3 regions of the Brevibacillus sp. LEMMJ03 genome follow, and region 2 is predicted to be linked to each of the others. Evidence: riboswitches for the same ligand, from Rfam matches in the RefSeq annotation. Region 2 holds a riboswitch; each other region holds the start of a gene.
The links. Region 2 has a riboswitch for cobalamin ahead of FOI68_RS09975 (energy-coupling factor ABC transporter permease). Riboswitches for the same ligand answer to the same signal wherever they lie in the genome.
Positions count from the first base shown of each region.

Region 1 (7,127 bases), on a different contig from region 2:
AACTTCCCCTTTTCACCTTTTAAAGGGGGGCGAACCCATTGAGTTGGAGTAAGGCTTCACTTGTACTATCATTTTTGTCAATAATCTTAGGCTGCTCTCCTTCATCTTCCGGAGAAGAGAGAAAGGGAATCAGTGGATTTGTCGTTGAAATAAGACCGGATACACAACAAGTGTTGGTGGCAGAAAATGATAATACCGCTTCCGACAATCGTTATGACGCGGTAATATATAGTGTAGACAATCATACAAGCATATTTGACAGGAAAGGAAATGCACTAATTTTTTCAGACATCACTCTGGGGCAAGAAGTTGATGTATGGGCAAATACCCCTGACGCCGAATCATATCCCGCCAGTGCTGGAGCGAGCAAGATTATAGTGAGAGAAGATCTATCGTTCCCTACTTCAAAAATCACCAGATCACAAGCCATACATTTAGCTTTGGAGGAATTTTCGAAAAACAAAACAAAGGGGGAAATTGTTAAAAACACAACATTTGTGGAAAATACTTGGGTTATTTCGATCATGAATTATAAGGGCGATGTAAATCAGGAAATCATCATTGACGCCAACACGGGTCAAGTTAAGGAAACAAGGGGTTGACTTTCCGTGCAGAGTATTGCCAATACAGCATGACCCGAACCCGTTGAAATACCGGCTCAGGTAGGGTTCATATTGCAACAAGGCGTCCCGATCAATGTGTAGCCAGCGAGTGGCTCCTTTCATTCCAAGGGTTCAGAACAATATAGCTTCGCGATAGCGTCCCCTGGTTCCCCTCTCGACGCTCTCGCCCAGGATCTCCGTCTACCCCGCCTACTACCATCAAGGCTAGTAGGGTGCCCTGCCGGAAGCGTATCTGCGCTAAGAGACGGCACTGCGGCTGGCCCTAGCTGCCGGACGTCTTCCCGATCCCCAGGAGTGGTGGCACTACGAGTACAGCTTGCTAAATTGAGCCAGACCTGATAATGCTCCACGCACAAAAAGGAGCGGGGCATCGGCTGCTGACGGGGCTTTCGTTCGCCTGCCGGGCAAGTATGAACGTATGTGGAACGAATCTGGATGTTCAACGTTTTCCAACGGTTTCGTTTATCATTCTGCTTGTGATTGGTTTTCAGCAATGGAGGTGTTCACGTGTTTCATACGCCTATCGGGCGCCTGCGCGCCGTCGGGTATGCGGAAGGCATCTCGTTTCTCGTGCTGCTCGGGATTGCCATGCCGCTGAAGTACTTCTTTCATTACCCGTTGGCCGTCACGATCGTGGGCGCGCTTCACGGCCTGTTTTTTGTGCTGTATCTGATCGCCGTTGTACACGCCGCGAGTGTGCACCGCTGGTCGTTCCTGCGGGTGCTCGGCGCGTTTGTCGCGTCGCTTTTGCCGTTCGGTCCGTTCGTGTTTGACACGCGGCTGCGCCGGGAGCAGTAGAGCCGGGCGGCAGGGTCAGGAACTGTACCGTGGAACCCGTTCAATCCGAATAGTCGGGGGGTGGACGTGGTTCTTTTTATTTGGGCCGGCGAGGGCAATTTACACCCGGTCCCGGACGTATTATAATCGAAGCCGTTTAGAGAAGACGCCCGAAAACGGGCTGGAGGGCTAACCAGTGGGATACGAGATCATTCTCATCATTGTCGGCATCAACATCCTCTACGTGTCGTTTTTTACGCTGCGCATGATCCTGGTGATCAAAGGGTACCGGCTGTTGGCCTCCCTGCTGTCGATGGTGGAGGTATTCGTCTACTTGAAAGGGTTGGCGATCGTCCTGGACAATCTGGACAACCCGCTCAATCTGGCCGCGTACTGCATCGGATGGGGAATGGGGGTCTATCTGGGATGCCGGATCGAGGAATACCTGGCACTGGGGTATGTCACCCTGCAGGTGGTCGTCGATTCGCCGGAGCTTGACCTGCCGGCAAAGATGAGAGAACACGGCTTTGGCGTCACCTCCTGGGTGGCGGATGGCAGAGACGGCAAACGGCTGGTCATGCAGGTGCTGACCAAGCGAAGCAACGAGCAAAAGCTGTGGATGCTGATCAACAACCTGGCGCCGAAAGCGTTTGTCATCTCGTTTGAGCCGAAGCACCTGAAAGGCGGTTTCTGGGTAAACCGGCTGAGAGGCTGAGGGAAGCGGCAGAGACGAACAGCGAATGCAAGCGAAAAACAGCCCGCGTGCACCGGAGGGAACACCGGCGGCACGAAGGGCTGTTTTTTGCGTGTGGGAAGCATCTCGCCCGGCTCAAATTCGGCCAGGTGACATTCGCATCATTGAACTTTTCGTTGGAACAAGTCCACAAGTCCGCCGTAGATGGCTTGTCCGTTCGTCTGCCTCGCCCAGTTCAGGGTGCCGTACTCGTAGTGCCACCACTCCTGGGGATAGTTGACGAACCCTGCTTCGGTCATCAGATGGTACAGGAGGCGGCGGTTGTCGCGGATGCGCCGCTCGGTCTCGTCCGGGGCCGCCATGCACTCGTAGTAGCGGGTCGCTGCCCGCTCGCTGAAGTCGTCAAACGCCGTGCCCATGGCCAGCCAGCCGTCCGGCCCCGCAATCGTCAGGTCGACGGCTCCGCCGGACAGGTGAGGGGCGGGCTTGTGCACGTCGACGGTGGGAGAGGCGACGTACTTGTCCAATTCGCGGGCCAGCGCCTCCCCTTCCTGCCAGCCCTGGTCGATCAGCGACTGCTTGAACCGCTCGTACAGCGAAGCCTGCACCCGATGGGAGCGCCATCCGTCCAGCACCACCAGCCGATAGCCGTCGGGAAGCCGCCCGGCCGCTTGGGCCAACCGCAGCGCCGCCCCTTCGCGCAGGTACGCTTCCGGGAGGGCACCCTGATAGCCTTGATGGTAGTAGGCGGGGTAGACGGAGATCCTGGGCGAGAGCGTCGAGAGGGGAACCAAGGGCTCGCCGCATTCCCGCAGCGGCGGTAGCAGGGCGGAATCGCTGCGCGGCTCGTGCGGAATCGGGGGGGATGTCATACGGGTCACCTCCGTGCTGTGTGTTTGAATGGTTTTGCAGCTATCGTAACGAATCATAGAGATACAGTAAACGGATTCTTTCAGCAAGGATCAATGGGCACACATCCTGCTGCGGCACAAATCCTCACGATTTTTCTTCCCGGAATGATGGCAGCAGGGGTTGGGCTAGCTGCATCGTTATCATACTTGTCATTACCGAGTACTGTTCCAGCGCTTGTGAAAGTGTTTATCTTCTCATGATAAAACACTAGATAATTCCAATATTTAAAGATGATGGTTTACAAATCTTAATATATATTATATAGTAAATATTGGTATTTGAACAAAGTTGTTATGGGGAGGTAATACTGATGCTGAAAAAGATGTATGGATTGGTATGTTCAACTTTAATGGTCGGAGCAATCATCACTCCAGGTGTATGGGCTTCTGCTACTAAGGTGGGAACAGATGAAGCAGTGGAAGTGTTGGGATCTGATGATCCGTACTACAACATGAGATGGGCGTGGCCTACAACCGATGATACGATTACGGATGACTATGGTGATGTGGGCTGGCGTTGGCACAAGGGAATAGATATTGGAGTTACCAAAGAACCAGTTTTTGCAACCGCATCAGGTGTGGTGATTCAAAGTGGGGTTTATTCCGACAAGGTAACGTATGCTATGACGATCAAACACAATGATATTGATCCGGATACCGGAAAAAACCTAATTACAAGATACTTGCATTTGGAGCCCGGAACGTTAAAGTTTACAACTAATAAAACAGTAAGCAAAGGTACAACAATTGCTACCTCTGGTAAAAGTGGAGCCACTGGTTACCATTTACACTTCGATGTAAATGCAAAAGGAATGACTTATCCGGGTGATTACGATACGTTTTCTCCCTGGGTTTTTTGGCCCGAAAAGAGACCTTCACTATTAAATATAGATCTTGGGGGAGATACACAAGGACAACACGAGGAAAAGTTCGACGATCCGGAATACTTCTTCGACTTTTTACTTATCGATTACGTTGGTAAGGACGAATTTTTTAGATGGATGGACTCTATTGAGGAGTCAGAGCGTACAATGACAAACTTTAAAAAATATTTCAAATTAACAGAAAAAGATATTAATAAGATTATGAAGACTTCATTGTCGCCTGAAAGAGAAAAGAAAATTTTGGGTAAATCCTAGATTAACTCCACTTAAAAACACTCTCATGACTTAAAGCGTGAGAGTGTTACATTTTCTATTCAATAACGAAGGAGGACAACCATTTTGCAAAGAAAAACGTACCTATACCTAACTCTTCCCGCAGCCATTGCCGCGATCTTGGTCACCTTTTATACCATTGATTCGTTTGACAGAATCTTCGTATCCTCACCAGAAAGGCAGACCGTTCGTGAAGAAGATGTGCTGCAAACCGTTGCCAGGATAAAAGACAACGTAAAAATCGGCTCATCCAAACAAGAAGTCGCCGCACTGTTCGGAGACCGTTACGTTCTCGTGGATGACCAGGGGGATCTCGAAAACGGCTGTGAAGAATTCTGGCTGTACCGCTTCTTCACAGAGGAGGATTACCAGCCTTCGGTGCCCGACCATGTCATTGATGAAGAAGGAATTCGCAGTGGAAAAGTAGGAGCAGCTTTCTTCATCGGCTGGAAAGATGAACGGGTGTACCTGTACACCATCGCTTACCTTCAAGGCCCGAATCACGATCTACATTTTTACTCCAATGTGAATGGAACCATCGAGGATGAAATCATGAATCCAGACGGCACGACAACTCGCAGCGAATAAGACAGCCCATTGAACCCCCGCTTTTTCCTTCCTATCCACGGCCACTTTTGTTATGATGGAGACAAGTGCCAGTCATGTGCGGCACAGACAGCTTCATACGGAGCAAACAGGTCTTCACCTGCGCGGACGCTTCCGGGTGGGTGAAGTTAAAAGGGAAGTTTGGTGAAAATCCAACGCGGTCCCGCCACTGTAAGAGGGGAGTTTTCCTTCACGGCGACAGCCATCCACTGCTCCAGCGGGAGTGGGAAGGAGAAGGAAAGCGGCGATCCTCAAGCCAGGAGACCTGCCTGTTTTGCGTGTGCACTGATTTCCTTCGGGTCAAAGGAAAAGGTGAGGATTGTCGTGGACGTCGTGTCGACGCTTTGCTTCCTTTGGTTTCCAGGGAAAGCAAGGCGTTTTTTGTTGTTTCTGGAAAGAAAATGTGAACGGTGTTTGCGATGGCCTACAGGGAGCGGACCGTTTGGCGTCGCGTCCCTGGTTGGCCGGCGAGAGGGGAGGAAACGGGCCGATGAACAAACCCGACAACAAGCGGGGACTGGTCCTGGTGTACACCGGGGACGGCAAAGGGAAGACGACGGCGGCACTCGGGCTGGCCGTACGGGCGACCGGGCGCGGCAAGCGCGTCTTGGTGGTTCAGTTTATCAAGTCGCCGGAGCGCACCTACGGGGAAAAGATCGTGTTTGACCGGCTGGGAATCGAGATGGTGCAGAAAGGCGTCGGCTTTACCTGGACCAAAACGCCCGAGGAGCACCGCGCCGCCCTGCGGGAAGCGTGGCGCTACGCCAAGGAGCAGGTAATGGGCGGCCAGTACGACGTGGTGATTCTCGACGAGCTGAACAACGCGCTGGCGATTGATCGTTTTCCCGTGGCGGACGTGCTGCCGCTGGACGATGTGCTGGACACGATCAAGAACAGGCCGCGCCACGTGCATCTGGTGATTACGGGACGAGACGCGCGGCCGGAAATCACGGCGATCGCCGATCTGGTGACGGAGATGAAAGCGGTCAAGCACTACTATGACGAGGGCATCCCCGCAGTCCTGGGGGTGGAGTATTGATGACGGACGTGCTGGAGGTGTTCGGCCACGGCGGCGATCTGGTCACGGCGGCGGAGCGCTTCGGCGTGGAAGCCGGGCGATTTGTGGATTTCAGCGCCAACATCAACCCGCTGGGCCCCCCAGCCCGCGTGCTGGAAGGACTGCGGGAGGCGCTGCCCCAGGTGGTTCACTATCCCGATCCGGGGCACCGGTCGTTTCGCAGCGCCTTGGCGGCGAAGCTGAACCTGCCGGCGTCGTGGCTTCTGCCGACCAACGGGGCGGCCGAGGCGATGGCCCTGGCGATCCTCGCGCTGCAGCCAAAGACGGTCGGCATCGTCACGCCCTGCTTTTCCGAATATGCCCAACTTTCCAAGCAGTTCGGCGCCCGCGTGCTGGCGTGCCCGGGCCGGGAAGAACGCGGCTTCAAGCCGGATGAGGCGGAACTGTACCGGCTGTTTGAACGGGCGGACCTCGTCTTTGTCGGTTCTCCCAACAACCCGACCGGCCTCTTGTATGAACCGGACGAACTGCTGCAGATGGCCGGCTGGACGGTCGAGACGGACACGCATCTGGTGGTCGACGAGGCGTTTCTCGACTTTGTCGCGGAAGAGCGGCAGTTTACGCTGGCCGACAGGCTTTCCCGGTTTCCGCGCGTGCTCGTGATGCGCTCGCTGACGAAGATGTTCGCCATCCCCGGGCTGCGCCTCGGCTACGCCGTCGCCGTTCCCGCGCTGATCGAACGGCTGCGGGGAAAGCAGGTGAGCTGGAGCGTCAACAGTCTGGCGCTTGCGGTCGGGGAGCTCTGTCTGGAGGAATCCGACTACGCAGCAAAAACCAGGCGGCTGATCGCCGAGGAGCGCTCCTATCTGTCCGGCGTCATCGGGGAGGAGTTGGGCTGGCGCGTCTGGCCGGGCGAGGCCAACTTTCTGCTCGTGCGCTGTCCGGCTGGGCTGACGGCGGCGGGACTGCAGGAGATGCTGGGCAGACGGGGCATTCTGATTCGCAGCTGCGCCATGTACCCCGGCTTGACGCCCGGTGATTTTCGCATCGCGGTCCGCACCCGGCAGGAAAACGACCGCCTGCTGGCGGCCTTGCGGGACGTGTGGAGCGAAAGGAGGGAGCGGCGCTGAGCCTGATCGTGGTGACCGGGGGCGTCCGCTCGGGAAAGAGCCGCTTCGCCGAAGAACTGGCCGCACAGGCGGGAAGCCCCGTCTTGTACGTGGCCACCGGCCAGGTATGGGACGAGGAAATGAAGCAAAGGATTGAGCGGCACCGGGCGCGGCGACCCCGAGATTGGGGACTGGCCGAAACGAACGGCACCCTGTCCGCTGCCCTTCCCCA
Region 1 is NZ_VKJN01000002.1:370,066-377,192, reverse strand. Features, by position in the region: gene FOI68_RS04400 (DUF3221 domain-containing protein) at 39-602, shown strand; gene FOI68_RS04395 (DUF3817 domain-containing protein) at 1,131-1,421, shown strand; gene FOI68_RS04390 (DUF2179 domain-containing protein) at 1,597-2,115, shown strand; gene FOI68_RS04385 (M15 family metallopeptidase) at 2,256-2,966, opposite strand; gene FOI68_RS04380 (M23 family metallopeptidase) at 3,317-4,144, shown strand; gene FOI68_RS04375 (hypothetical protein) at 4,229-4,750, shown strand; cobalamin riboswitch at 4,842-5,055, shown strand; gene cobO (cob(I)yrinic acid a,c-diamide adenosyltransferase) at 5,259-5,807, shown strand; gene cobD (threonine-phosphate decarboxylase CobD) at 5,807-6,916, shown strand; gene cobU (bifunctional adenosylcobinamide kinase/adenosylcobinamide-phosphate guanylyltransferase) at 6,889-7,127, shown strand, end outside.
Region 1: linked by a shared signal. The riboswitch ahead of cobO (cob(I)yrinic acid a,c-diamide adenosyltransferase) and the one ahead of FOI68_RS09975 (energy-coupling factor ABC transporter permease) in region 2 are both predicted to bind cobalamin.

Region 2 (7,127 bases):
CTTCATCTGCTTCTCGACAATATCTTCGTCGATCGGGGCATGTAGAGCGCGCATCACGGAGGCCACCTCTTCGGCCAGTTGGCGCGTCAGCTCCACCCCGTAGGCAGCGTCACGGATCGGCCCCACCGCCGCGTTCATCAGCGTGGTCATGCCCGACAGGGTGGTGATGAACAGGTACTTGTGCCACATGTCGCGCTGGATGTTGGCGCTCGCCCTGAACGAGGCCGCCGTCCCGGCAAAGGCCCGTTCCATCGCGTCCACCCGCTCGCTTCGCCCGCCGTCCCACTCGCCGAACACCGCTTCGTGCGTCGGGCTGGTCTGCACCACATCGCCATCCTCGTTCAGCGTCGTCTCGATAAAACAGAGACCGCCCAAGACCCGCTCACGTCCAAAACGCTCCCATAACAGCTCCATGTGGGCGATCCCGTTCAACAGCGGCACCACCGCCGTCTGTTCGCCCACGTACGGAGCGATCGCCTCCAGGCTGTCGTGCAGGTGATACGCCTTGTTGGACAGGATCACAACGTCAAACGGCCCTGCCGCTTCGCCTGCGACGATCAACTGCGGCTGTTCGAGATGGATGTCGCCGTGCACGCTCTGCACGCGCAGGCCCCGTTCCAGAAGCTGGCGCCGCCGGCGTTCCCGCACAAGGAAGGTAACATCTCCCCCGTTTTCCGCCAATCGGGCACCAAAATAGCCGCCAACCGCACCTGCCCCCAACACCAACACTTTCATCCGCTTTCCTCCCACTCTTGTTCGAAATAGTCTGTCTCCATTCTACAAAAACAGACCCTTTTGCAACACCCCGCAATATTACGTCAGAAAATCTGACATAAAACGTGATAAAACCTCTTGACAGTCCCAAAATTCAACCACTATAATCGCTAGTATAGAAACGGACGAAAATCGAACGTTAACACGAAAACCTCGATGAATATTCGTAAATGGAGTGATCGCAATGGATATGAAAGCAGTTCTTTCCCTGATCGAATCAGAAAACATCGAATATGTCGACTTCCGCATCGTCGACCTGCCCGGCCGCCAGCATCATGTCACCATCCCCGCCTACGCGGTTGACGAAGGGACCTTCCTCAACGGCGTCGCCTTTGACGGCTCCAGCCTGACCGGGTACAAAGGTATCGAGGAAAGCGACATGGTGGCGATGCCCGACCCGGCCAGCGCGTTTATCGACCCGTTTGTCGAAGCGAAAACGCTGAACATCGTCTGCAACATCTGCAATCCGGACGGCACTCCCTACGAACGCGACCCGCGCGGCATCGCCCTGAAGGCGGAGGCCTACCTGAAGCAGACCGGCCTGGCCACCGACGCCTACTTCGGCCCGGAATCGGAGTTCTTCCTGTTTGACAGCGTCCGCTACGCTTCCGGACCGTCCGGCTCCTTTTTCCACATCGACTCCGAGGAAGCGTTCTGGAACACCGGCAAGGAAGGGCAGAACCTGGGCTACAAGGTACGCAACAAGGGCGGCTACTTCCCCGTGCAGCCGACCGACACGCAGATGGACATCCGCAATGAGATGTGCACACTGATGACCCAAGCCGGCCTGAAAGTGGAGCGCCATCACCACGAGGTGGCCACCGCCGGCCAAGGGGAAATCAACTTCCGCTTTGACACCCTGACGCGCACGGCCGACAACCTGCTGCTGTTCAAGTACATCGTCCGCAACGTGGCGGCCAAGCACGGCAAAACGGCCACCTTCATGCCGAAGCCGATCGTCGGCGACAACGGCAGCGGCATGCACGTGCACCAAAGCCTGTTTGACGGCGAACGACCGCTCTTCTACGAAAAAGGCGGCTACGCCAATCTGAGCCAAATGGCGCTCTACTACATCGGCGGCATCCTGTATCACGCGCCGGCCCTGATCGCGCTGACCAATCCGAGCACCAACTCGTTCAAACGGCTGGTGCCCGGCTACGAAGCGCCGGTCAACCTGGTCTTCTCCAAAGGGAACCGCTCCGCCGCCATCCGCATTCCGGTGGCTGCCGTGACGCCGAAAGCGGCTCGCATCGAGTTCCGCACCCCGGACTCCACGGCGAATCCGTACCTGGCCTTCGCCGCCATGCTGATGGCCGGCCTGGACGGGATCAAGCGCAGGCTGGACCCGCGCGAACTGGGCTACGGGCCGGTTGACCGCAACATCTACGACCTCTCCGATGCGGAGAAACAGGAGATCAAGAGCGCACCCGGCTCGCTGGAAGAAGCGCTGAACGCGCTGGAACGCGACCACGACTTCCTGCTGGAAGGCGGTGTCTTCACCCGCGACGTGATCGAAAGCTGGATCGCCCTCAAGCGCGGCGAAATCCAACAGGTGGAACGCACCGTCAATCCGAAGGAATACGAACTGTACTATGATCTGTAAGCCGGGGCCCGCACGGCGAACCGGTTCCTCTTCGATCCGGAACCGCGAAAAACCGAATCTGCCGCGAGAAACGAAAAGACCGAGGCACAGTCCCTCGGTCTTTTCGCGTCAAAAAAGCGTCATGCGAACGGCCAACGGTTTCAGCCGCTTCGTTACAGCGAACGCAGCCGCTCCGCCAGTTCGCCCGGCGTCCGGGGCAGGCCGCGGCCGAGCCGTTCTTTCACATGGCCGGGGATGGCTTCCCACAGCTCCAGTACGGCGGGCGGTTTCATCCGCAAGTCGGCCAGGATGTCCCGGCAGGCAAAGACCCGCTCCGGCTCCCCGGCCAGCACAAGCCGCCCCGCGTCCATCACAAACACCCAGTCCGCCCAGGCAAACGCGAAATCCAGGTCATGCGTCGCCATCACAATCGTGGTGCCTGCCGCATGGATGCGCTCCAGCTCGCGGACAAAGGCCTCCGTCTGCCACGGGTCCAGGTAGGACGTCGGCTCATCCAGCAAAAGCAGTTCCGGCTCCATCACCATCACGCCGGCCAGTGCCACCCGCCGCTTCTGGCCGAGACTCAGATGGTGCACCGGGGTGTCGGCCCACTCGCTCATCCCGAACGCCTCCAGTGTCCGCCGCACTTTTTCCTTGATCTCGTCTTCCGGCAGATGGAGGTTGCACAGCCCGTACGACAGGTCCTCGGCGACGGTGGCGGCGATCAACTGCTGTTCCGGGTCCTGAAACACAAGGCCCACGTTTCGTTTGAGCGCCTGCAGTTCCGCCCGGCGAGCGCTGATCGGGACGCCTTTCCACAGGACTTGTCCCTTTTGCGGGCGAAAAATGCCGTTCGCATGCAGAAACAGCGTCGACTTGCCGCAGCCGTTGCGGCCGAGCAGCGCGCATCTCCGGCCGGCGGGCACGGCCAGCGTCACGCCGTTCAGCGCCGGCTGGCGGGCGCCCGGGTAGGTGTAATGCACGTCGGCAAACTCAAGCACATGCGTTGTCACGTCTCATCCTCCGATCCACCATTCCCATGCCGCCAGCAGCACGCATCCGGCCAGCGCCTCCCGCTCGTGCCGTTTGGAGCGGACATGTGCCGACAGGCCGACGACGCGAAAGTCCTCCGTGAAGCCTCTCGCCATCATGCCCAGGTACACCTGCCGATACCGGAGCATCGCTCTTCCGAACAACCGGGTAACCAACCTGCCGGTGTCGCGGAGCGCCGCGCGAACTCCCTGATAACCGCCCCTCGCTATTTGCGCGGTCCGCAGCCAGGCTGCCGTTTCCAGAAACACAAACACGAAGCGGTACATGATCATCACGAGATCGGTCAGCACCGCCGGCAGGCCGATGCGGCGCAGCACCTGGAGCAGCTCGGCAAACGGCACGGTAAAGAGCACGAAATAAAAGCACGACAGTGCCGCGAGGGAGCGGCACAAGAGGGTCGCCGCCCGCGCGACGCCGTCCGTTGTCACATAGGCCACCCAGCCTCCCCACTGCCAGGCGGCCAGGACATTCGCGCCGCTGCCCCACCCCGTTACAGGCGCCACTTCCACCAACAGGGCCGGCATTCCCGCCGCCAAAAACGACAGCGCGAGAACGAGGCCGACCAGGTAGACGCGACAGGGGATGCGGGCGTAGCCGACGATCCAGACGCTGATCCAGACAAAGGCGGCGAGCTGCACGGGCGGATGGCTGGCCAGGACGATCAGCATCAGCGCCAGGGCAAACAGCAGCTTGCGCCCGGGTGACAGGCGGCGCAGCCGGTTGGCGTAGGCGAGCGCATCCAACTGCCCGATCATTGTTCCTTGCTGTTGTTCAACCGGCCTCGGTACAGGCCGATTGCGTATCCGATAAATCCGGCGCCCAGCGCGGCCTGCACGGCGAACAGCAGGCTCTCCGTCTCGCCGCCCGGCGGCTCCAGCAGCGGCTGGAACCACGGCTCATAGCCGGGGGCCACTTCTTTGATCGCTTCTTCCGCCGCGCCGTCCGCCCCGCCAAACTCCGAATCTTTCACCAATACCAGCGGCAGCGCGGCCAGCACCGCCACCAGCAGCAAAAGCACCCAGTTGGACCAGCGTTTCATTTACATCCCCTCCCGTTTGAGCAGCGGCAGCTGCATCAGCTCTTTTGCGTTGTACGACTGCAGCCAGTTCCAGACGAGCACCGTCAGCAGCCCCTCGCTTACGGCCAGCGGAACCTGCGTCAGCGCGAAGATGCCGGCAAATTTGGCGAACGAGGCGGCGACACCGCCGGAAGCGGCCGGAAACGCCAGCGCCAACTGCAGCGACGTCACCACGTACGTGCTCAGGTCGGCCAGGGCCGCCGACAGGAAGACAGCCAGCCGCTGGCCGCCGTTGGCCCGAAGCACCAGCCGATACACTCCGTAGGCGACAAACGGCCCGACCACCGCCATGGAAAACGCGTTGGCGCCCAGCGTGGTCAAGCCTCCGTGGGCGAGCAGCAGGGCCTGGAACAGCAGCACCAGGGTGCCCAGCACCGACATGACCAGCGGGCCGAACAGGATGGCTCCCAGGCCCGTCCCGGTCGGGTGGGAACTGCTCCCGGTCACGGACGGAATTTTCAGCGCAGACAGGACAAAGGTAAACGCCCCCGCCACGCCCAACAACAGCTTCAATTCGGGGTTATCCTGGACCAGCCGCTTGATGGAGCTCAGGCCCAGCAGGAAAAAGGGCAGAAACACGGCCCACCAGAACAGCGACCAGCCCACCGGCAAAAAGCCTTCCATGATGTGCATGGCGTATCCGGTCTCGGGTTCATTCAGCAAAACGTACAGGACAAATCCGGTCACAAGCAATCCGCTCATCAGCGAACGCGAACGGCTCATTCAGCATCCTCTCCCTATCTGGTTCGACATCGAACGTCCAAGAAAAAAACTCATCCGGCCGGATGAGCTTTGCGCAATGTCAATAGACGACTACTCCCGAAACGAAACAGTCGTACTGCCTGGGCTCACCTCTCCTTTCCTCGAAGGCTTTTGGGTGCGGCAGCTAGGTAGGTCTCCTGGCTTCCAGATCATCACGCTCTTTTGCCTTCCCCGTCCGGTGACCGGCGAGTGGCCTGTCAAAAGAGAATTCCCTGGTTACAGTGGCGGGACCGCTCGGGATTTTCACCCGATTCCCTGTTACCCCTTATATGCATAAGGGCACCTAGCTCCGTTGTATTCCGTTTTCCATCATTTTCTTGGACGTTTGCGTCCATTATATACGAACCCCCGCGAAAGCAAAAGGGGAGAATCGCTTTTGCCCTGAGGTGCGCTATCGCGCGTCCACGCCCACCGCGTCGCTGATGCGGGCAAACCCGTCCTGCTTCAATAGCTGCACCAGCCGTTTGTTGATCTGGCGGGCGATGCCCGGCCCGCGGTAGATCATCCCCGTGTACACCTGCACCAGGCTGGCGCCGGCGCGAATCTTGCGGTAGGCGTCGTCGCCGGTGAAAATGCCGCCCACTCCGACGATCGGCACCTTGTCCCCCACTTCCTGGTAAATTTCTCTTACCCAGGCGGTGGACCGCTCCTCCAGCGGCTTTCCGCTCAAGCCGCCCGCCTCCTCGGCGTAGGGATGGCTCTCCACCCCATCGCGGGACAGCGTCGTGTTGGTGGCGATGATGCCGGCCGCCCCCTCGGCCACCGCGGTCCTGACCACGTCACTCATCTGCTCGTCCGCCATGTCGGGCGACACCTTCACCAGGATCGGCTTCGCCTTGACGCCGCGCATCTCCAGTTCGGACGCCTTGGCCTTCACTTCGCGGATGATGGCCCGCAGGCTTTCCGACTCCTGCAAATCGCGCAGGTTGGGCGTGTTGGGGGAGCTGACGTTGATCACAAAGTAATGGCCGTACGGATAGAGCAGGTCCAGGCACTTGCTGTAATCGGCCGCCGCTTCCTCATTGGGCGTCAGCTTGTTCTTGCCGATGTTGATGCCGATCGGGATGTCGGCATAGGCGTAGTCCACCAGGTTTTGCGAGGCGGTGTAGGCGCCGTAGTTGTTGAAACCCATGCGGTTGATCACCGCCTGCTGCTCCGGCAGGCGGAACAGCCGCGGCTGCGGATTGCCCGGCTGTCCCTGCGGCGTGATCGTGCCCACTTCCACGAACCCGAAGCCCAGCGAAGCCAGCGCGTGGTAGACTTCGGCGTTTTTGTCAAATCCGGCGGCCAGTCCGACCGGATTGGGAAAGCGGATGCCCCAGAGCTTTGTCTCCAAACGTTCGTCGCGGAACTGGTACACCATCTTCAGGATGCTTTTGCCCGGTGCGGAGTTTTCCACTGACCGGAGCACGTGTATGGTCTTCTCGTGCGCCTCTTCCGCGTCCATCTGAAACAGGAACTTTTTGACCAGTTGATACATCGCTGCACTCCTCACTCGTTCTACTGCCTAGTAGCATACCATATTTGCAAAAGGGTACGCACTACGAGAGAAGTACCCTTTCCCTCCGGTTACGGAAAACCTTCTGCCAATATCTAGGGAAGACACTGGTCCATCCGCAGCAGGCGGCTATTCCGTCACAACTCCTCCTGCCTGCCGGCAGCCGGCGCCTTTAGCAACTATTATCCTCATTCCCTATGCCTGTATTCTCTCAAACCCGATCTCCCGGCAAAAAAAACTGCCCGCCCCGATCGGCAGGGCAGGCAGTTGGTCACGGTTGTGCTGTGTCGGCTGGGATCGTCCCGGCCCGGTCAGTTTTTCACCAGCAGCACGTCGTCGATGGAGACGTACGGCAGGTTGTGCGCTTCGGCGACGGCCTT
Region 2 is NZ_VKJN01000006.1:110,141-117,267, forward strand. Features, by position in the region: gene panE (2-dehydropantoate 2-reductase) at 1-735, opposite strand, end outside; gene glnA (type I glutamate--ammonia ligase) at 959-2,377, shown strand; gene FOI68_RS09960 (energy-coupling factor ABC transporter ATP-binding protein) at 2,530-3,369, opposite strand; gene cbiQ (cobalt ECF transporter T component CbiQ) at 3,373-4,164, opposite strand; gene FOI68_RS09970 (energy-coupling factor ABC transporter substrate-binding protein) at 4,161-4,448, opposite strand; gene FOI68_RS09975 (energy-coupling factor ABC transporter permease) at 4,449-5,210, opposite strand; cobalamin riboswitch at 5,360-5,551, opposite strand; gene FOI68_RS09980 (quinone-dependent dihydroorotate dehydrogenase) at 5,641-6,729, opposite strand; gene ald (alanine dehydrogenase) at 7,059-7,127, opposite strand, start outside.

Region 3 (7,127 bases), on a different contig from region 2:
CATGGCGTTCAACGACCGGTAGCGGGTCAGAAGAAACGCAAGCCCGGCGGTCACGGCAGCAGCCGGGAGGGCGAGAAACTCCCATTTGGCGCCGGCCAGGCTGCCCGTCATCCAGAACAGCACGGCCTGAATGCCGTGTTCTTGGGGAGAGGAAAAGACGAGCAGGCTGGTCGCGGCGGACAAGACGGCAGACACGGCGATGCCCGCCATCAGCAGGCGAACGGTGGCGTTTTGCCCGCCGAGCCGGGAGAGGAAAAAGACCAGCAGGAGGGCGCCAAGCGATCCGGTAAACGCGCCGACGGACAGGGCGTACTGGCCATACAGCCCGAACGCGCCAAACAGCATGACCGACGCGGCCCCGACAGACGCCCCCGAGGAGACGCCCAGGATGTAGGGATCGGCAAGGAAATTGCGGACGAGCGCCTGGATGGCCGCCCCGACTACGGAGAGGCCGGCCCCGACGAGGGCGCCAAGCAGGACGCGGGGGAGCCGAATCTCCCAAATGATCGTCTCTGCCGCCTTTGACCAGTCGGGCTGCACCCATTCGCCGAAAAACGGCAGCCTGGACAGGGCAATTCCCCAGACCGTACGGGGATGGATGTCAACCGAGCCCAGCGTGACGGCAAACGTAACGGACGCCAGCAGGAGAGCCGTCAGACCGACGAGAACCGCGCAGAACCACCCCCGGCCTCTCTCCCCGATGAAAAACGCTGCTTTCCGCAAACCAATCCCTCCTGTCGAATGTGGTGAGGCGGCGGGAGAGGACGGCTCCGTCCCGCCCGCACGGCCTTAGTCTTGAAACTTCTCCGGATAGAATCCTTTGGCGAGCGCCTCCAGGGCCATTGGCGCCCGGACCCCCTCTGCCGCCGCGGAGAGAGGGAGGACGATCAGCTTCTGGTTTCGAATGGGCGGCAGGTCGGCCAGCTCTTTTTTCGACAGCAGCAGCTCCCGTTTTTGCTCGACGGTCTTGTCGCCGTAGTCGACGATGACGATCACGTCCGGCTGCCGGTTGACAACCTCTTCCCAGTTGACGGTGGCCCAGCCCTTGGGGATGTCGTCGAAGATGTTTTTGCCGCCCGCCATCGCGATCAAGCGGGTCATGTAGTTGTTGGCGGCCGTCAACGGCTGATCCTCCCCGCTGTCGTAGACAAACACGCGCAGCGGTTTTTCCGGCTGTCCGATCCGCTTGGCGATCTGCTCCATCCGTTCGTTCATCCGGGCGATCAGCTCGTCCACCTTTGCTTCCACGCGGAAAATGCGGCCGATGTTGCGGATGTCCGTGTACACGTCTTCCAGTGTGGGCGACGTCATGTTGGAGGACTGATGCAGATACGCCTTGATCCCCAGCTTCTCCAGCTCTTCCACCGTGCCCACCGCTTTGTCGGTGAAGGCGCTTTTCCATCCGGCGTAGACGAAATCCGGTTCCGCCGCCAACAGCACCTCCTTGGACGGGTATGTCTTGGACAGCACGGGGATTTTTTCATACGCTTCCTGGTATTCCGGCAAAATGCGGTCGTCCAGATAAGCCGTTCCCGCCATCCTGTCCGCCAGACCCAAGGCCAGCATGATTTCCGTCGTGTGCTGATTCAGCGTGACGGCCCGTTTGGGCGGCTGTTCAAAGGTCAGCACGCGATCGCCGTTTTGAACGGTAACCGGCTGCGCCGCTTCCGCTGCTGCAGGCTCTGCGGCCGGTTGCTGTTGACGGTCGTCCGGGTGGGAACTGCCGCACGCCGACAGGAGAAGGGCAAGCAGCACTGTTTTGACCAGCCAAAAGCGGGAATTGAAACGAAATTTTTTCATGACACGTCCTCCTCTGCATATTTGATAATCGCAATCATTACGTTTTATACAAAACCTCCATGATACGGTCTCGCCCGCTCGTTGTAAACCTTTTTCCCACGTGTTCCGCAGCAACAAAAAAGCATCCCCCGTGTTGGACGAGAGATGCCAGTCTGCATGCGGACACGACAAAAGAACAGACGCGGGGCGCCTTTTCTTTCCGTTCCCTGCTTTCCACACATCCCCATCCTCGTGGGTTGAGCGTGATCGCTTCACGGCAGGTCTCCTGGCTTGGGTTCATCGCCCCCTGCACCTTCCCATCTCCCCGAATCAAGCGAGACAGTGGCTGTCGCAGGGCGCTCCCCGTCACAGTGGCGGGACCGCGTCGGACTTTCACCGAACTTCCCTTTTAAGCGCCCGGGCGCACCTGCACCCGGACGGCACCGTGAAACGCGCTATTCCGTTTTTTCGTCTGAGCCTTACCCGATGACGGTCAGCTGTTTCGGGAACTGCGTCAATACCTCGCTGCCGTTTTCCGTCACCAGCACGTCGTCCTCGATCCGCACGCCGCCCACGCCGGGGAGGTAAATCCCCGGTTCGATCGTGAAGACCATGCCGGGACGAAGCACTGCCTGGTTTTGCCCGTGAACCGACGGATACTCGTGGACGTCCATGCCCAACCCGTGGCCCAGACGGTGCATGAAATACGGGCCGTACCCTTTCTCCTCGATCACGCGGCGAGCCGTCTGGTCGAGGTGAGCCAGCGTGACGCCGGGGCGCACCTCGGCGATGGCCGCTTCGTTGGCCGCGAGCACCGTCTCGTAGATCTCCCGGAGCTGCGGGCTGATCTCGCCGACCGCAAAGGTGCGGGTGATGTCGGACACGTAGCCGTCAGCCGCCACGCCCAGGTCAAACAGCAGCAGTTCTCCCTCGCACACCTGCCGGCTGCCCGGAGTTCCGTGCGGCAGCGCCGATTTTTCCCCGGCCAGCACTATCGTGTCAAACGACGGCCCGTCCGCCCCCAGCCGCTTCATCTGGTACTCCAGTTCGGCGACGATCTCCATCTCGGTGACGCCCGGTTTCACTTTTTTCAGGCTCTCGCGCAGCGCCTCTTCCACCAGCCGTACGGCGTGCTTGATGCGGGCCACTTCCTCCGCCGACTTGATCAGCCGCATTTCGCGGAGCGGCTCTTCCACATCGGCGTACCGCGCTGCCGCCACGACCGCGCTCATCGCTTCGAAGCGCTCCACGGTCATGTGGCTCTTTTCGATGCCCAGCCGCGTCAACCCGGCGGGCAGCGCCTGTTTCAACACGTCGTACGGATTGTCCGTATCGGTATGCGTCAGGATCTGCTTGACGCCGGACGCCGCCTCGGCCGCCGCTTCGCGATCTAGCGCCGGGACGATCAGCGACGGTTCGCCCTGCGCCGGGATGATGAGGCCCATGAACCGTTCGTGGGGTTCCGTAAAAAAGCCGGTCAGATAGTAAACGTGTTTGGGCGAGGTGATCAACACCGCGTCCAGCTCTTCCTTTTCCATATACGCGCGCAACTGCTGCATGCGCTCCTGGTACAACTCGCTCACCCTGCTTTCTCTTGGTTTCTACTGCGAGGATACCATGTCCCCGGGAAAAAAAGAAGCGGACGGGCAAAAAAAACCGACGCCCGCACCCTGTGCCGGCAGTACGCGGCGGGCCATCGCTACCGCTGCACCGAACGGCTGCCGGAAATTCGCGTGCCGGCGCTGCTCGTCTACGGCCAGCAGGACAAGCGGATGCACGCGTACGGCCGGCTGCTGGCCAAGCGCCTGCCCCATGCCCGGCTGGTCCTGATTCCCGGCGTCACGCATCAGGTCGTCACCCGGGGCGCCGATGCGTGTAACGAACGGTGCCGGGCGTTTGTCCAATCGGTTGGACGCGAGACTGTCGATGTAAGGTGAGCGCAGAGGCATCCGTCCGGTTGGGTCTTTGCATGGACCCGGCGGATGAAGCCGAAAAAGGCTGCCGCCCATGCAAAAAGGCTGCCGAGCACCTCGACAGCCGGACGGGTTGGCTTTTTCAGTGTTTCATCCGCGGGTCCAGCGCGTCGCGCAGACCGTCGCCGATCAGGTTGAAGCCGAGCACCGTCAGCATGATGGACAAGCCGGGGAAGATGACGGTCCACGGCGCTTTTTGAATGTACTGGCGGGAGTCGGACAGCATCAGTCCCCACTCCGGCTGCGGCGGCTGCGCACCCAGTCCGAGGAACCCCAGGGCCGCCGCTTCGAGAATCGCCGTGGCGATGCCCAGCGTGCCGGTGACGATGATCGGCGCCAGGCTGTTGGGCAGGATGTGCTGCAGAATAATCCGCGAGTTTTTCGATCCGATCGCCTTCGCCGCCATGACGAACTCTTCCTCTTTCAGGCTTAACACCCGCGAACGGACCAGCCTCCCGTAGGTGGGAATGTTGACGATGGCGATCGCCAAAAGGGCGTTTTCCAGCGACGGGCCGAGCATCGCCACAATCGCGATGGCGAGCAGGATGCTGGGGAAGGCCAGCATGATGTCAAACAGCCGGGAGATGATCATGTCCACCCACCGGCCGTAATAGCCGGCGAGCAGGCCGAGAAACGTGCCGGCGATCACCGACCCGATAACGGAGAACAGCCCGACGCGCAGGGAGATTTGCGCCCCGTAGATCACCCGGGTAAACACGTCCCGCCCGTTGTAGTCGGTCCCAAACCAGTGCTCGGCCGACGGCGGCTTGTTCTTGTCGATCAGCTCTCCCTTGTCGTATGCGTAGGGGGTAATGTACGGAGCCAGCAGGGCCAGCAGCACAAACACGAAAATGATGACGAAGCCGGCGATGGCCATCCTGTTTTTGCGGAGCGTCCGCCAAGCGTCGCGCCAAGGAGACGAGACCGGCTCGTCGGGTTGCTGCACGCGTACCGTTTCCACATGGGTTTCTGCCATAAGACGTCCTCCTTAGCGGTATTTGATGCGCGGATCGACGTAGGCGTAGAGGAGGTCGACCAACAGGTTGATCAGGACAAAAATGGTGGCGATCACGAGAATGCTCGATTGAATGACGGGATAATCGCGGTTTCCAATCGCCGTAAAAATGTAGCGGCCTACGCCGGGCCAGCCGAAAATCGTCTCGGTCAGGACGGCCCCTCCGATCAACAGCCCCGTCTGCAGCCCGACGATGGTCAGGACGGGAATCATCGCATTTTTCAAGGCGTGCTTGTACACCACGAAAAACTGCCCCAGCCCCTTGGCACGCGCCGTCCGGATGTAGTCGGCGCGCATGACTTCCAGCATGCTGGAACGGGTGATGCGGGCGATGATCGCCATCGGGATGGTCCCCAACGCGATGCTTGGCAGAATCAGGTGCTGGATGACGTCGCGGAGATGATCCCAACGTCCGGCCAGCATCGCGTCGATGATATAGAAATGCGTAATCGCCGTTACGGGATCACGCGGATTGTCGCGTCCAATGGAAGGCAGCCACTTCAACTCCTGGGCAAACACCCACTGCTCCATCAATCCCAGCCAGAATACGGGCATGGATACGCCGATCAACGCGATCAGCATGCAGATGTAGTCAAACCACGAGTTTTGCTTCCAGGCCGAAATGATTCCGGCATTTACGCCGATGAAGACGGCAAATATCATGCTGACCAGCGTCAATTCGACCGTGGCGGCCAGGTACGGCCCCATTTCCTTGGCGATGGGGGCCTTGGTGTGCAGCGAGTCGCCCAGGTCTCCTCTGAGAATGTCCCACAGGTAGTGGAAGTACTGCACGTACCAGGGGTTGTTCAGCCCGAGCTGCTGCCGCAGCTCCTCCAGAGCTTTGGGACTTGCCTTTTCCCCCAAAATGGTCAGCGCCGGATCGCCGGGGATGGCGTGAATAATGGCAAATACAATCAGCGACATGCCAAACAGCACGGGAATCAGCATCAACAATCGTCGAATGGTGTATGACAGCAAGGCCATCTCCTCGCTTTCCTTCGCGTTTTGCACATGAGAGAAGGGTAAGAAGAAGGGTTCCTCTTACCCTTTGTTGCCGTCTGCCTTATTGGATGTCTACCTTTTCTACGCTTTCGCTGCCTTTGGGATGAGGCTGATAGCCCGTGACGCTCTTTTTCGCGGCGAGCGGCGGAGTGGAGTGCGCGATCGGAATCAGCGGCGCGTCGTTGAAGATGATCTCCTGTGCCTGCTTGTACAGTTTTTCCCGCTCCGCCTGATCGGGCGAGGACTGCGCTTTCAGCAGCAGTTGGTGGACTTCCTCGTTGGCGTAGCGGGGAATGTTGTTGCCGTTGATCGTGTTTTTGTCAAGCAGCGTGTACAGGAAGTTGTCCGGGTCGCCGTTGTCGCCGGTCCACCCGAGCAGGCACATGTCGTACTCGCCTTTCCTCGTTTTTTCCAGATAGGTGGCCCACTCCATCGTGACGATTTCCGTCTCGATGCCGATCTTTTTCAGGTCCTGCTGAATCGCCTCGGCCATCTTCTTGCCGTCCGGAATGTACGGACGCGGCACCGGCATCGCCCAGAACTGAACCTTGAAGCCGTTGGGATAGCCCGCCTCCGCCAGCAGTTGTTTGGCCTTGTCCAGGTTGTAGTCGCGGTCCTTGATCTGGTCGTTGTAGCCCCAGAGGCTGGGCGGCATCGGGTTGGTGGCCGGTTCACCCAGGCCGCTGTAGAACGCTTTGACCAGTTCCGGCTTGTTGATGGCGTGGCCGATGGCTTGACGCACCTTCGGATTGTCAAACGGCTTCTTCTCCGTGTTGAACGCGAGGTAGCCGACGTTCATCGACGGGCGCAGGATCAACTGCAGGTCCTGGTTCTCCTTCACGCTCTCCGCATCGTCCGGATTGAGGCCGTCCATCAGGTCGATTTCGCCGGAGGTAAGCGCGGTCAGGCGCGCCGTGTTTTCCGGAATGACTTTAAAGACGACCTTGTCCAGTTTGGGCAGTCCCTTGTTCCAGTAGTCGGGGTTTTTCTCCAGCGTGATGGTGTCGTTCCGCTTCCACTCCACGAACTTGAACGGCCCCGTACCAACCGGCTGCTCGCCCAGCTTTCCGCCTTCGATCGCTTTCGGAGACGCGATCGCAAACGGCGACATGCCCAGGTTGGCCAGGAACGGCGCCAGCGTCCGGTTCAGCACAAACTGCACGGTGTACGGATCGACCACCTTGACCTCCTTGATCACGTGGTCCTTGTCGCCCTTGTAGCCGCCGAACATGTCGTTGTAGTACGGATAGCCCTCGCTGTCGTGGTACTTGTTGTTCTTGTCCATCCAGCGGTCAAAGTTGAACTTGACCGCCTCGGCGTTGAAATCGGTGCCGTCGTGGAACTTCACGCCCTGGCGG
Region 3 is NZ_VKJN01000005.1:57,218-64,344, forward strand. Features, by position in the region: gene FOI68_RS08305 (FecCD family ABC transporter permease) at 1-723, opposite strand, end outside; gene FOI68_RS08310 (ABC transporter substrate-binding protein) at 790-1,800, opposite strand; cobalamin riboswitch at 2,039-2,242, opposite strand; gene FOI68_RS08315 (M24 family metallopeptidase) at 2,259-3,353, opposite strand; gene FOI68_RS08320 (alpha/beta fold hydrolase) at 3,513-3,716, shown strand; gene nikC (nickel transporter permease) at 3,835-4,728, opposite strand; gene FOI68_RS08330 (ABC transporter permease) at 4,741-5,751, opposite strand; gene FOI68_RS08335 (ABC transporter substrate-binding protein) at 5,831-7,127, opposite strand, start outside.
Region 3: linked by a shared signal. The riboswitch ahead of FOI68_RS08310 (ABC transporter substrate-binding protein) and the one ahead of FOI68_RS09975 (energy-coupling factor ABC transporter permease) in region 2 are both predicted to bind cobalamin.